Regions from separate parts of the Pseudomonas sp. Z4-7 genome, predicted to be linked through region 4. Evidence: predicted binding sites of a transcription regulator. Region 4 holds the regulator's gene; each other region holds the start of a gene.
What was found. The regulator FliA, encoded in region 4, starts transcription of late flagellar genes. The targets are predictions, from matches to a motif close to CTAAAGTTTNNNNNNNNNNNGCCGNTAA.
Positions count from the first base shown of each region.

Region 1 (3,166 bases), 890 kb from region 4:
ATTCGCGAGCAGGCTCGCTCCCACAGGGCGTTTTGTGGTGGGCACCAAATCTGGGGCCAACACAAACCCCTGTGGGACCACCAGCCTCAGACCCGAAACTGCTTGAGCAGGCCGTTCAGTTGTTCGCTCAGGCCTTTGAGGCGGGCGCTTGCCACGCTGGACTGTTCCGCGGCCATGGCGGTGCTGTGGGACAGCCCGGCAGCCTGGGTGACATTCTGGTTGATGTCTTCCACCACATGCGCCTGTTGCAGGGTGGCGCTGGCGATGGAGGCGTTCAGGCTGTTGAGGTTGCGCAGGGCCTGGCCGATGGCGTTGAGGCTGGCGCCGGCCAGTCCGGCCTGCTCGATGGTCAGTTGCGAGGCACGGCTGCTGTCGCTGATGACTTTCACCGCGGCTTCGGAATGATTTTGCAGGCGTTCGATCATCGCCTGGATCTCAGCGGTGGACTTCTGCGTACGCTGGGCCAGCAGGCGCACCTCGTCGGCCACAACGGCAAAACCGCGACCTTGCTCGCCGGCGCGGGCGGCTTCAATGGCGGCGTTGAGCGCCAGCAGGTTGGTCTGCTCGGCAATCGAGCGGATCACTTCCAGCACGCTGCCGATCTGGGTGCTTTCGCTGGCCAGGGTGCGGATCACTTCCACGGCCTGGTCGATGGTCTGGGAGAGCCGGTCGATCTGCTGCAGGCTGCCGTCGATGTTCACCTGGCCCTGCTGGGCCTGGGATTCGGCGTCGCGCATTTCGCTGGCGGCGTGTTCGGCATTCTTCGCCACATCCTGCACGCCATAAGTCACTTCGTTGATGGCGGTGGCCACCAGCTCCATCTGTTGCGATTGCTGCTGGCTGCGCTGCTGGGCCTGGGCGGCGTCGTTGCCCAGGTCGCTGGACGATTGCCCCAACTCGCTGGCTGAGACCTGCAACTGACCCACCACCTGGCGCAGCTTGGCGGTGAAGGCATTGAAGTGCCTGGCCAATTGCGTGACTTCGTCCTGGCCATGGGTATCGAGGGTGCGAGTCAGGTCACTCTCGCCGCTGGCGATGTTGGCCATGGCATTGACTGTCTCCTGCAAGGGCCGGACGATGCTGCGTACAATCAGGGTCAACAGCAGGCCCATGAACAAGGTGATCGCCAAGCCGATCAAGGAAGCCTTGATCAACTGGGACTGGAATTCCGCCTGTACATCATCCACGTACACGCCCGAACCGATGATCCAGCCCCAAGGCTCGAACAGCTTCACATAGGACGTTTTCCCCACCGGTGCCTCGGCGCCCGGCTTGGGCCAAAGGTAATCGACCATGCCGGCGCCCTTGGCCTTGGCGATGGTGACCATTTCGTTGAACAGGGCAAAACCGTTCGGATCGCGGATGGCCGAAAGGTTCTGCCCTTCAAGTTTCGGGTTGGTCGGGTGCATGACCATGACCGGCGCCAGGTCATTGATCCAGAAGTAGTCATTGTGGTCATAACGCAGGCCGCGCACCGCGCTGAGCGCCTGCTTCTGCGCCGCCTCGCGCGTCAGGGTACCGGCGGTCTCCAGGCCATGGTAATAGCTCAGTACGCCGCTGGCGGTCTGCACTACATGTTGGGTTTTCTGCACCTTGGCCTGATACAGATCGATGTGGATCTGCTTTAGCATGAACGCGCCCAGCGTGAACAACATCACGATGGCCACGACCAGGATGAGCCACAGGCGTCGGCTGATCGATACACTGCGCAAGCTATTCATACGCTGTCACTCCGGTTTTTATTCTTGTCATTAACGACGGCGGCACTTTAACGCTCGACGTCTACGCGCGATTGACCTGGGTCATAACGCGGCAGCGTTATCAGGGCTTGTCTGATAGGATTTCGGCCCCGCAGCGCAAAACCTGAGTCGCTTCTGATTTTTCATTGGTTTTTTTTGCAAGGTCGCGGTTATCGTGCAGCCGCTGCGTGCACCTGCGTAACATTTGAATAGCGACAAGGCCTGAAACGACAGGCTTTTTTGGGGGATGAATGGATTTGTGGACGGCCTTTTCGGCATTGATTCTTGGCGTGGTAGAAGGGCTGACGGAGTTCCTGCCGATTTCCAGTACGGGGCACCAGATCGTCGTCGCCGACTTGCTCGAATTCGGTGGGGAACGCTCGATGGCGTTCAACATCATCATCCAGCTCGGTGCGATCCTGGCGGTGGTCTGGGAGTTTCGGCGCAAGATCTTCGACGTGGTGCTGGGCCTGCCGACCCAGCCCGGCGCTCGCCGATTTACCGCCAACCTGCTGATCGCGTTTTTCCCTGCCGTGATACTGGGCGTACTGCTTGCCGACTGGATCCACCATTACCTGTTCAACCCGATCACGGTCGCCACCGCACTGGTATTGGGTGGTCTGGTGATGCTCTGGGCCGAGAGGCGCCAGCACAGGGTGCATGCCGAAACCGTGGATGACATGACCTGGAAGGATGCGCTGAAAGTCGGCCTGGCCCAGTGCATCGCGATGATTCCCGGCACATCTCGCTCCGGCGCAACCATCATTGGCGGCCTGCTGTTCGGCCTGTCGCGCAAGACCGCCACCGAATTCTCGTTCTTCCTGGCCATGCCAACCATGGTCGGCGCGGCGGTCTACTCGGGTTATAAATACCGCGAGCTGTTTGTCCCGGCGGATTTCCCGGTGTTTGCCATCGGTTTCATCACCGCGTTCATCTTCGCCATGATCGCGGTCAAGGGCCTGCTGCGCTTCATCGCCAGCCACAGTTATGCGGTGTTCGCCTGGTACCGGATTGCGTTCGGCCTGTTGATCCTGGCGACTTGGCAATTCGGCTGGGTCGACTGGACGGCTGCCCAGCCTTGAACGAATCGGCCAGGCGAGTCGCACGTAACACCGGCGGGGCCGTGCAGAACCTGCGCCTCAAGTTGACGGTATTTGCGATTCTTTGCGCGTTGCCGCTTTTTGGCTCGCTGCTGCTCGGATTGCGGGGCGAGTCGTGGGTGCCCACGACGGCTTACGGAGTCGTCAGTGCCGTGGCGTTCCTGCTTTACTGGAGCGACAAGCGCAAGGCACGCGCCGATGCCTGGCGCACGCCGGAGAACATCCTGCACGCGGTCGAACTCGCCGGTGGCTGGCCAGGCGCACTGCTGGCCCAGCAGATGTTTCGCCACAAGACCCGCAAAGTGTCGTTTCAAGTGGTGTTCTGGT
Region 1 covers NZ_CP071642.1:3,461,467-3,464,632, reverse strand. The annotation lists gene J3P91_RS15530 (methyl-accepting chemotaxis protein) at 87-1,721, opposite strand; gene J3P91_RS15525 (undecaprenyl-diphosphate phosphatase) at 1,991-2,821, shown strand; partial or broken gene J3P91_RS15520 (DUF1294 domain-containing protein) at 2,818-3,166, shown strand, end outside.
Region 1: a site for FliA is predicted at 1,841-1,868, ahead of J3P91_RS15530 (methyl-accepting chemotaxis protein). Genes of this name have one in related genera too.

Region 2 (3,166 bases), 2.4 Mb from region 4:
TGCACGCGTACGCTGGTCTGGCTGCGGTCGGCCATCAAGATCATGACCCGGCGCATGCCACATGCCGCTAGCGCATCCCGTGCCGAGGTGGTCAGGTGCATGGCGTTGCGGAACGGGCTCGGCTCCACCAGCAACGCGGCGCATTGTTTGCGCCATTGGCTCAGGTCCTGGGCGCTGGGCGGGGCGGCGGGCAGCAAACCTGGGTGGACCCGCTTGCTGCCCGGCGGCCAGATCAGCGCCACGGCGGGATGCCAGAGGTCCGGCATGGCGTGCTGGCGCGCGCTGTTGGCGGCCTGTTGATGAAGCTGTTGCTGAATGTCGTCCATCGGCATCTGCAGATACAGGCTGGTCAGGTATTGCCAGCGGGCGCTGTGCGGGCTGTCCCAGGCCTGCTGTGCCGAAAGTGCCAGGCCGTTGGCCAGCAGCACGGTGTTGGCTGGCTGATTGAGCCAGCGCCGCAGGGTCGGGTCGTCGTCCAGGCGATTCTGTTGGCGCAGCGGATGCTCACTGTCGCGCGCAATGCGCAGCACTTTAACCAGTTCGCGACGCTCGTTGAGCAGCAGGCGATAGCCCTGCGCTACCCAGACCGGCAGGCGCCAGGTCTCCACCAATGCCAGGCAGATTTTCAGCAGGCTGACGCCGAACAGTTCACGCTCCACTTCGCCGGCTGGCTGGCCTTTGTGAACGACGCGCAGCTCCCATTCCCCGAGCAATCGTGGATGAGTAAGGGCCAGCGGCCAGAGCGGTGACAGGAACAGCAGGCTGCCCCAATGGATGTCTTGCCACAGCCGCGCCAGGCGGCTGGCAAAAAAACCGTTGGCCTGTTGCGTGGCGTGCTGGCTGATCAATTGCAACTGGCGCAGGGCCAAGGGAATCTGCTGCCCCGGCAGTGAGGGCAGGCGAGCAAGCAGTTCTTCGGTGCGCTTGAGGCCGAGGCGGTTGATGGCCACCTCAAGGTTTTCCGCCGGTTCCGCCAGGGTGCCGTGCGTGTGGTGGTTGGCTTCGCGGATGACGCTCAGGGCCAGCGCGGGGCTGTCCTGCATCAATTCGGCGATGTCACGCAGCGAGCGGCGACTGTCGCCAATCGCCTTGCAGACCAGGTCGTGGCTGGCCTGGGGCACCGGCAGGTGCACGCCCTCGAGCAGCTTTACCCAGCCTTCGAGGGTGGTCGGTCTTGGAGTTGGGACGTTCGTTTCGTTAGCCATGGTTGGACGTGATCATCGCATGGGGTATCTACGCCCGGAACGGGGCAAAATTGGCTTTTCGCCGGAACTGGCTATAGTCTGGCGCAGTTTTGCCGATAAGTAGAAGAAGAGATTTTTCAGCTTCCGAATATGACCTTGAACCCGACTTAAATAAGTACTTTCTATCTATGGCTAAAATTATCGGCATCATCGTCGTGTTCGCGAGCGTGCTCGGCGGATACGTGCTCTCCCATGGCAAGATTGCCGCCCTGGTCCAGCCTTTCGAGGTGTTGATCATCGGCGGTGCAGCCCTTGGTGCATTCCTGCAGGCCAACCCTGGCTATATGACAATGCATGTGCTCAAGAAATCCTTGAGCATGTTCGGCTCGCGTTTCAGCCACACCTTCTATCTCGAGGTGCTGGGGCTGGTCTACGAGATCCTCAACAAGAGCCGCCGCGAAGGCATGATGGCGATCGAGGGTGACATCGAAGACGCCGCCGCCAGCCCGATCTTCGCCAAGTACCCCTCGGTGCTGAAAGACGAGCGCATGACGGCGTTCATCTGTGATTACCTGCGCATCATGTCGTCCGGCAACATGGCCCCCCATGAGCTTGAAGGTTTGTTCGACATGGAGCTGTACAGCCTCAAGGAAGACCTTGAGCACCCGTCTCATGCAGTCAACGGCATCGCCGACGGCATGCCCGGTTTCGGTATCGTTGCGGCGGTATTGGGCATCGTGGTGACCATGGCATCCCTGGGTGAAGGCGATCAGGCGTCCATCGGTCTGCACGTGGGCGCGGCATTGGTGGGTACTTTCTTCGGTATTCTGGCGGCGTACGGTTTCTTCGGCCCGCTGGCCCATTCCCTGGCGCATGACGCCAAGGAAGAACTCAACGTCTATGAGGCCATCAAGGCTTCCCTGGTGGCTTCGGCCTCGGGCATGCCGCCGTCGCTGGCGGTGGAGTTCGGTCGCAAGGTCCTGTACCCGGCGCACCGTCCAAGCTTCGCCGAGCTGGAACAAGCGGTTCGCGGTCGCTAAGCCATGGAAAATAACCAGCCCATTATAGTCAAGCGCGTCAAGCGCATTGCCGGCGGGCACCACGGGGGCGCCTGGAAAATTGCCTTCGCCGACTTCGCCACGGCGATGATGGCGTTCTTCCTGGTGCTGTGGCTGCTGTCCACCGCGACCCCGGAACAGAAAATCGCCATTGCCGGTTACTTCAAGGATCCGATCGGTTTTTCCGAGAGCGGCACGCCGTACATCATCGACCTGGGCGGCTCGCCGGTCCTGGCGCCGGAAAATACCCTCAACCCCGAGGTCAAATCCCAGCCTCAGCCTGACAAGGCGACTGTCGACGCCAATGAGGCCGAGGGCATGGCCGAGCAGGTCGAGCGCGAACGCCTGGAATTGCTCCTGCAGGAATTGCAGAACAAGGTTGAAGAAAATCCGGAACTACAGAAATTCAAGGACCAGATCCTTTTCGAGATCACACCGAACGGCCTGCGCATCCAGATCATGGACGCCGATAACCGTCCGATGTTCGACTCTGGCAGTGCGCGCCTGAAGCCGTATTTCGAAGACATCCTGCTGGCCATGGCCGATACCATCAAAGCGGTGCCGAACAAGATCAGCATCAGTGGCCACACCGATGCCAAGCCTTACGTCGGCAAAGGCGACTTCGGTAACTGGGAACTGTCGGCCAACCGGGCCAACGCGGCACGGCGTGCCCTGGTGGCGGGCAGCTATCCGGATGAGCAGGTGGCGCGGGTCGTCGGTTATGCGTCTTCGGCACTGTTCGATCGCAAGGATCCGTTCAACCCGGTCAACCGCCGCATCGACATCGTGGTGTTGACCAAGAAAGCCCAGAAAGCCATCGAAGGTTCGCAAACCGACGATCCGGCGCCAGACCCGGCCCCGGGCGAGGGCGCGCCGGGCGAAGTGCCTGCATCGCCCGCCACGCCTGGCGCGGCCGCCGATCCG
Region 2 covers NZ_CP071642.1:591,975-595,140, forward strand. The annotation lists gene J3P91_RS02520 (HDOD domain-containing protein) at 1-1,205, opposite strand, end outside; gene motA (flagellar motor stator protein MotA) at 1,373-2,224, shown strand; gene motB (flagellar motor protein MotB) at 2,228-3,166, shown strand, end outside.
Region 2: a site for FliA is predicted at 1,277-1,304, ahead of motA (flagellar motor stator protein MotA). Genes of this name have one in related genera too.

Region 3 (3,166 bases), 2.2 Mb from region 4:
TGCCGGTGCTCTACAGCCATTCCGGCTTCGGCGGCCAGGCGCCCAACGAGGGGCAGCGCCGGTTCATCAACAGCACCGAAAACTACCTGAAGCTTCAGGAGCGCTTGCAACCTGTCCTGGCCGGGCAAGCCAATCAGGCGCTGGGCTTGTGTTTCCACTCCTTGCGCGCCGTGACGCCCGGACAGATCAAGGACGTACTGGCCGCCAGCGATCCGCATTGCCCGGTGCACATCCACATCGCCGAACAGCAAAAGGAAGTCGACGATTGCCTGAGCTGGAGTGGCGCGCGGCCGCTGGAGTGGCTGTACGGAAATACCGAAGTCGACCAGCGCTGGTGCCTGGTTCACGCAACGCACGCCAACCCCCAGGAAGTCAGCCTCATGGCCAGGAGCCGGGCGATTGCCGGGTTGTGCCTGACCACTGAAGCCAATCTTGGCGACGGGATTTTCCCGGCCGTGGACTTCCTCGCCCAAGGTGGGCGGATGGGCATCGGTTCCGACAGCCATGTGTCGTTGAGTGTGGTGGAAGAGTTGCGTTGGCTGGAATACGGCCAGCGTTTGCGAGACCAGCGGCGCAACCGGTTGTATCGAACAGACCAACCGATGGTCGGGCGCACGCTGTATGACGCCGCGCTGGACGGTGGCGCCCAGGCCCTGGGACAACCCATCGGTGCTTTCGCAGTAGGCAAGCGCGCCGATTGGCTGGTGCTGGATGGCAACGATCCGTACCTGGCCACGGCCAACGGCGACGGTATTCTCAATCGTTGGCTGTTCGCCGGTGGCGATCGCCAGGTGCGGGATGTGATGGTGGGTGGCAAGTGGGTGGTGCGTGATGGGCGCCATGCCGGCGAAGAGGAAAGCGCACGGGCGTTCACCCAGGTGTTGCGCGAGCTGCTGGGCTGATCCCAAAAATCATCAGGCAGATACCAATGTGGGAGCGAGCTTGCTCGCGATAGCGGACTTTCAATCAACATCCATGTTGAAGGTAAGGGCCTCATCGCGAGCAAGCTCGCTCCCACATGGTATTCGGGAGTCAGTCAGTCCGAAGTCTTCGCCATCTGCCGGTCCGATGCGCGCCAGACCAACCGCGTCGTGTCATAGCCCTGCTGGCGGGCCTTGCTCAGCAGTTCTTCACGCACATCCACCTTCACTGTCGGCGTGCGGGAGAGCAACCACATGTAGCGCCGGCTCGGGTCGCCGACGATGGCGGTCTTGTAGTCATCGCTGACGTACAACACCCAATATTCCCCTTTTGCCACGCCCGGCAGGATCCGCGAGAACCAGGTATCGAATTCGACCCAGAGCTTGTCGGTTTTACCCGGCACTTGCGGGTAAGCCGTGCCCCTGGCCTCTTCCCATTTCCAGTCGGAGGTCAGGCAGCGGTTGAATACGTCCATGTTGCCGTCAGGCTTGAGGGTGTAATGCGCTTCGGATTGCGCGCAGTTGCGCTGGAAGTACATCGGCAGGCGGGCCAGTTCGTACCAGGTCCCTTGGTACCGCTTGAGATTGACGCTGTTGACTGTCTTGGGCGCCAACGGGTCTACGCCAGAAGAGGCACAGCCGGCCAATACCAGGCCAGCCAAAAGCACAAAAACTAACCGCATCATTATTTTTTTCTCCCGTGGGCGCTTGGCCCCGGTTTACTTCAGGTTACTTCAGGCCTTGGCCGGAAAACATCAACACTTTGTCACCGGCATACTGCACGCTGATAAAGCTTTTCTGGTCGCCCCAGGTGCAGCTGGACATGCCGAGCGCGCCCGAACAATCAGTCGGTTTCCCCAGTAACGTTTCGACTTCGGCCTTGGGCATGCCAGCCGACAGCTTCGAATAGTTTTCCTGGTTGACCTTGCTGCATGCGGTCAAGACGACGCACACAAACAGCAGGGCGATGGATCGCAGCGACATGGTGTAACTCCTGGAGCAGAAGGGAGGTGGCAGGGTGCCAACCTGATCCTTAGAAGAGAAAACCCCTGTCTGGTTCCCTCGTGCCCCTGGTATTTATTGGCTATGCAGCGGTGTTTCATCGGAAATCAACCGGTTTGTGACGCGGTCGTGCCTTTCGTCGGGATCGCCCCCTCCACGCCTGATGGGACGGGCTTTTGCGCCGATAAAAAGTAACAGCGCAAAATCTTGCACTATGGCAAATTGGCAGCCCTTCCTGACCCGTCCCTACGCGGTAGCGTTCTTAATGACCAGAAACATGAAATTCAGCCACAAAATCCTGCTGGCTGCCGCCCTTGTGGTGGCCGTCGCATTCGCCTGTTTCATCCTGTTCAACGACTATCGTCAACGACAAAGTCTCAACACCAGCACCGAGACGTCCATGCAGGAACTCGGCAACCTGACCAGTCGCAATATCCAGACATGGGTCGAAGGCCGAATCCAATTGCTGCAATCGCTGGCCCAGCAAATAGCCATCGACGGAAACAGTGCCGAGAGCCTGAAGCGCGCCGTGGGCCTGCCCGCCTACACCGGCAATTTCCAGCTCAGCTATTTCGGCGGTACCGACGGTGTGATGTTCTCGATACCAGCCGGTAATCGTGCCGCCGACTATGACCCGCGCGCCCGTGGCTGGTACAAGGCCGCCAATAGCGCCCAGCAGACCATCGTCACCGAGCCCTACATCGCTGCCTCGTCGGGCAAGCTGGTGATCACCGTTGCTACGCCGGTACAGCGTCAGAACCAGATGATCGGCGTGGCTGGCGCAGATATCGATCTGTCGAGCGTCAGCGCCATCATCAACTCGCTGAACTTCGGCGGCCATGGTCATGCGTTCATCGTCAGCGGCGACGGCAAGATCCTGATCCACCCCGACAGCAAGCGTGTCCTCAAGACGCTTGCCGAGGCCTACCCCAACGGCGCACCGCAAATCGGCCCGGGCCTGAAGGAAGTCGAGCTCGACGGCAAGACTCAATTCATCTCCTTTACCCAGGTCAATGGCGTACCCGGTGCCAACTGGTACGTGGCGCTGGTGCTCGATAAAGACACCGCCCTGGCGATGCTCAGTGAGTTTCGCACCTCGGCGCTGATCGCCATGGTCATTGCCGTGGTGTTCATCATTGCCCTCCTGGGCATGCTGATCCGAGTGCTGATGCAACCGCTGCTGACCATGGGCCGCGCGATGCACGATATCGCCGAAGGCGAAGGCGACCTGACCCGCCGCCTGA
Region 3 covers NZ_CP071642.1:406,541-409,706, reverse strand. The annotation lists gene J3P91_RS01785 (formimidoylglutamate deiminase) at 1-902, shown strand, start outside; gene J3P91_RS01780 (lipocalin family protein) at 1,037-1,606, opposite strand; gene J3P91_RS01775 (hypothetical protein) at 1,650-1,904, opposite strand; gene J3P91_RS01770 (methyl-accepting chemotaxis protein) at 2,188-3,166, shown strand, end outside.
Region 3: a site for FliA is predicted at 2,083-2,110, ahead of J3P91_RS01770 (methyl-accepting chemotaxis protein). Genes of this name have one in related genera too.

Region 4 (3,166 bases):
CCCTGAGAGAGATGTTTTTGTGGATCTTTTTCAGCAAGTATCGCCGCACGGTCGTGTTCGATGCCGGCAAAGCGATCAACCTGGCTGGCCATGAGCACCAGTTTGAGCAAATTGCTTTCCACTTCGGTAACCAACTGGGTCACGCGCTTGATCACCTGGCCTGTCAGGTCCTGGTAGTCCTGGGCCAGCAGGATGTCATTGAGATTGCTCGCCACGGCGCGGTTTTCGCTGCTGCTGCGCGTCAGGAAACCGTCGACCCGACGGGCCAACTCGCGAAACTCCTCGGCACCGACTTCGCGACGCATGAAGCGCCCCCAATCGGTACTCAACGCCTGGGCTTCCTCGCTCAGGCCGTTGACCAGCGGAGTAGCGCTTTCCACCAGGTCCATGGTGCGGTTGGCCGCGGCTTCGGTCAGCTTGACCACATACCCCAGGCGCTCGGTGGCGTCGGTGATCTGCGAGACTTCCTCGGCCTGTGGCATGTTCGGATCGATCTGGAAATTGACGATCGCGCTGTGCAGTTCACGGGTGAGCTTGCCGACTTCCTGGTACAGCCCGCGGTCACGGGTCTGGTTGAGCTCATGAATCATTTGAACCGCGTCACCGAAGCGGCCCTTTTCAAGGCTGTCGACCAGTTCGCGGGCATGTTTTTTCAGGGTCGATTCGAAATCGCCCATTGAAGATTCGTTGTCCATAGCTCCCCCGTGGCGCCGTTAACCGATGCGTTCGAAGATTTTTTCGATCTTCTCTTTCAACGCCTGGGCCGTGAAGGGTTTGACCACATAGCCGTTTACACCGGCCTGGGCCGCTTCGATGATCTGCTCGCGCTTGGCTTCGGCGGTGACCATCAGCACCGGCAGGTGCTTGAGTTTTTCATCGGCGCGCACGTGGCGCAGCAAGTCGATACCGGTCATGCCGGGCATGTTCCAGTCAGTCACCAGAAAGTCGATGCTCCCGCTGTTGAGGACTGGAATGGCAGTGGTGCCATCGTCAGCCTCGACCGTGTTGGTGAACCCGAGGTCACGCAACAGGTTTTTTATGATCCGCCGCATCGTTGAGAAGTCATCAACGATGAGGATTTTCATGTTCTTGTCCAATTCGACCTCCAAGCAGTCTTAAACGCGCCCAGCACCTGGACGCGCCATTTCAATCAATCCGGCACAACACTCGACAACGGTATGGAGTCCCACGGATGGAGACTGGCCCGGCACATGCCATGCCAGCCCCGCTCGCAGCGTCCCCACACTGCCTGTCAGCGCGCTCGCCACTCCCCCAAACGCCCCCGCAAGCGGGCCGCGCACTGGCTGTGTAACTGGCTGACCCGCGATTCGCTGACCCCCAGGACCTCACCGATTTCCTTGAGGTTCAGCTCTTCGTCGTAGTACAGCGCCAAGACCAGTCGCTCACGCTCCGGCAAATTGGCAATCGCATCCGCCAGCGCGCTCTGGAAACGTTCGTCTTCCAGGTCACGCGACGGCTCCATGTGAGCACTCGCATTGTCCTCGTGCAGCCCTTCGTGCTCGCCGTCCTGCAAAAGGTCGTCGAAACTGAACAGGCGGCTGCCCAAGGTATCGTTCAAAATCCCGTAATAATCATCGAGACTCAACTGGAGTTCGGCCGCAACTTCGTGATCTTTAGCGTCACGCCCGGTTTTAGCTTCAATCGCGCGGATTGCGTCACTGACCATACGGGTATTGCGGTGCACCGAACGCGGCGCCCAGTCGCCCTTGCGGACTTCATCGAGCATCGCTCCGCGAATCCGGATACCGGCATACGTTTCGAAACTGGCGCCCTTGCTCGCGTCGTATTTGTTCGACACTTCGAGCAGGCCGATCATGCCCGCCTGGATCAAGTCTTCGACCTGGACGCTGGCCGGCAAGCGTGCCAGCAAGTGATAGGCGATGCGCTTGACCAACGGCGCATAACGCTCGATCAGTTCGTACTGGGCGTCCCGTGCCGATTTTTTGTAGAGATGGTTGTAACCGCTGGCTGTCATAACACGGGCCCTGCCGTTTGTTGCACGAGACGCTCGACGAAAAATTCCAGATGCCCGCGAGGGTTGGCCGGCAGCGGCCAGGTATCGACCTTCTGGGCGATAGCCTTGAACGCCAGCGCGCATTTGGAACGTGGAAAAGCTTCATAGACGGCACGTTGCTTCTGGACAGCCTTGCGTACGCTTTCGTCGTAAGGCACTGCGCCGACATATTGTAGGGCGACGTCCAGGAAGCGATCCGTGACCTTCGTCAACTTGGCGAACAGGTTGCGTCCTTCCTGCGGGCTCTGGGCCATGTTGGCCAGGACGCGGAATCGGTTCATGCCATAGTCGCGGTTAAGCAGTTTGATCAGGGCGTAGGCATCGGTGATGGAGGTCGGTTCGTCGCAAACCACCAGCAGGACTTCCTGGGCGGCGCGGACAAAACTGACCACCGAGTCACCGATACCGGCGGCCGTGTCGATCACCAGCACATCGAGGTTGTCGCCGATGTCGCTGAAAGCCTGGATCAGGCCGGCGTGCTGCGCCGGCGTCAGGTGAACCATGCTTTGGGTACCGGAGGCGGCCGGCACGATGCGAATCCCGCCAGGCCCCTGGAGGAGCACGTCGCGCAGTTCGCAGCGGCCTTCGATCACGTCCGCCAGCGTGCGCTTGGGGGTCAGCCCCAGCAGCACGTCGACGTTCGCCAGGCCCAGGTCGGCGTCCAGCAGCATGACCCGTCGGCCAAGCTCTGCCAGAGCCAGGGACAAGTTCACTGACACGTTAGTCTTCCCGACGCCACCTTTGCCGCCGGTCACCGCGATCACCTGTACGGGATGCATGCTGCCCATGTTCGTTCTTTACCTTGTCTTACTTAGACGGAGGCCACATTACTGGCTGCGCGTTCGCATACGGAACAATGCATGGCAGACCATCGATGTAGGTACAAAAAATATTCATGATTACCTCAGCCGACCTGCTTGGTCGGGCTGTGGTAGATGTCAGCGAACATGTCAGCCATGGCTTCGTCGCTGGGTTCTTCCTGCATTTGCACACTCACGGCACGACTGACCAGTTGATGACGGCGCGGCAGATGCAAATCATCCGGGATCCGCGGCCCGTCGGTCAGGTAGGCCACCGGTAGTTCATGACCGATCGCCAGGCTCAACACCTCGCCCAGGCTTGCCGTTTCGT
Region 4 covers NZ_CP071642.1:4,347,945-4,351,110, forward strand. The annotation lists gene J3P91_RS19490 (protein phosphatase CheZ) at 1-695, opposite strand, end outside; gene J3P91_RS19495 (chemotaxis response regulator CheY) at 714-1,085, opposite strand; gene fliA (RNA polymerase sigma factor FliA) at 1,253-1,996, opposite strand; gene fleN (flagellar synthesis regulator FleN) at 1,993-2,823, opposite strand; gene flhF (flagellar biosynthesis protein FlhF) at 2,940-3,166, opposite strand, start outside.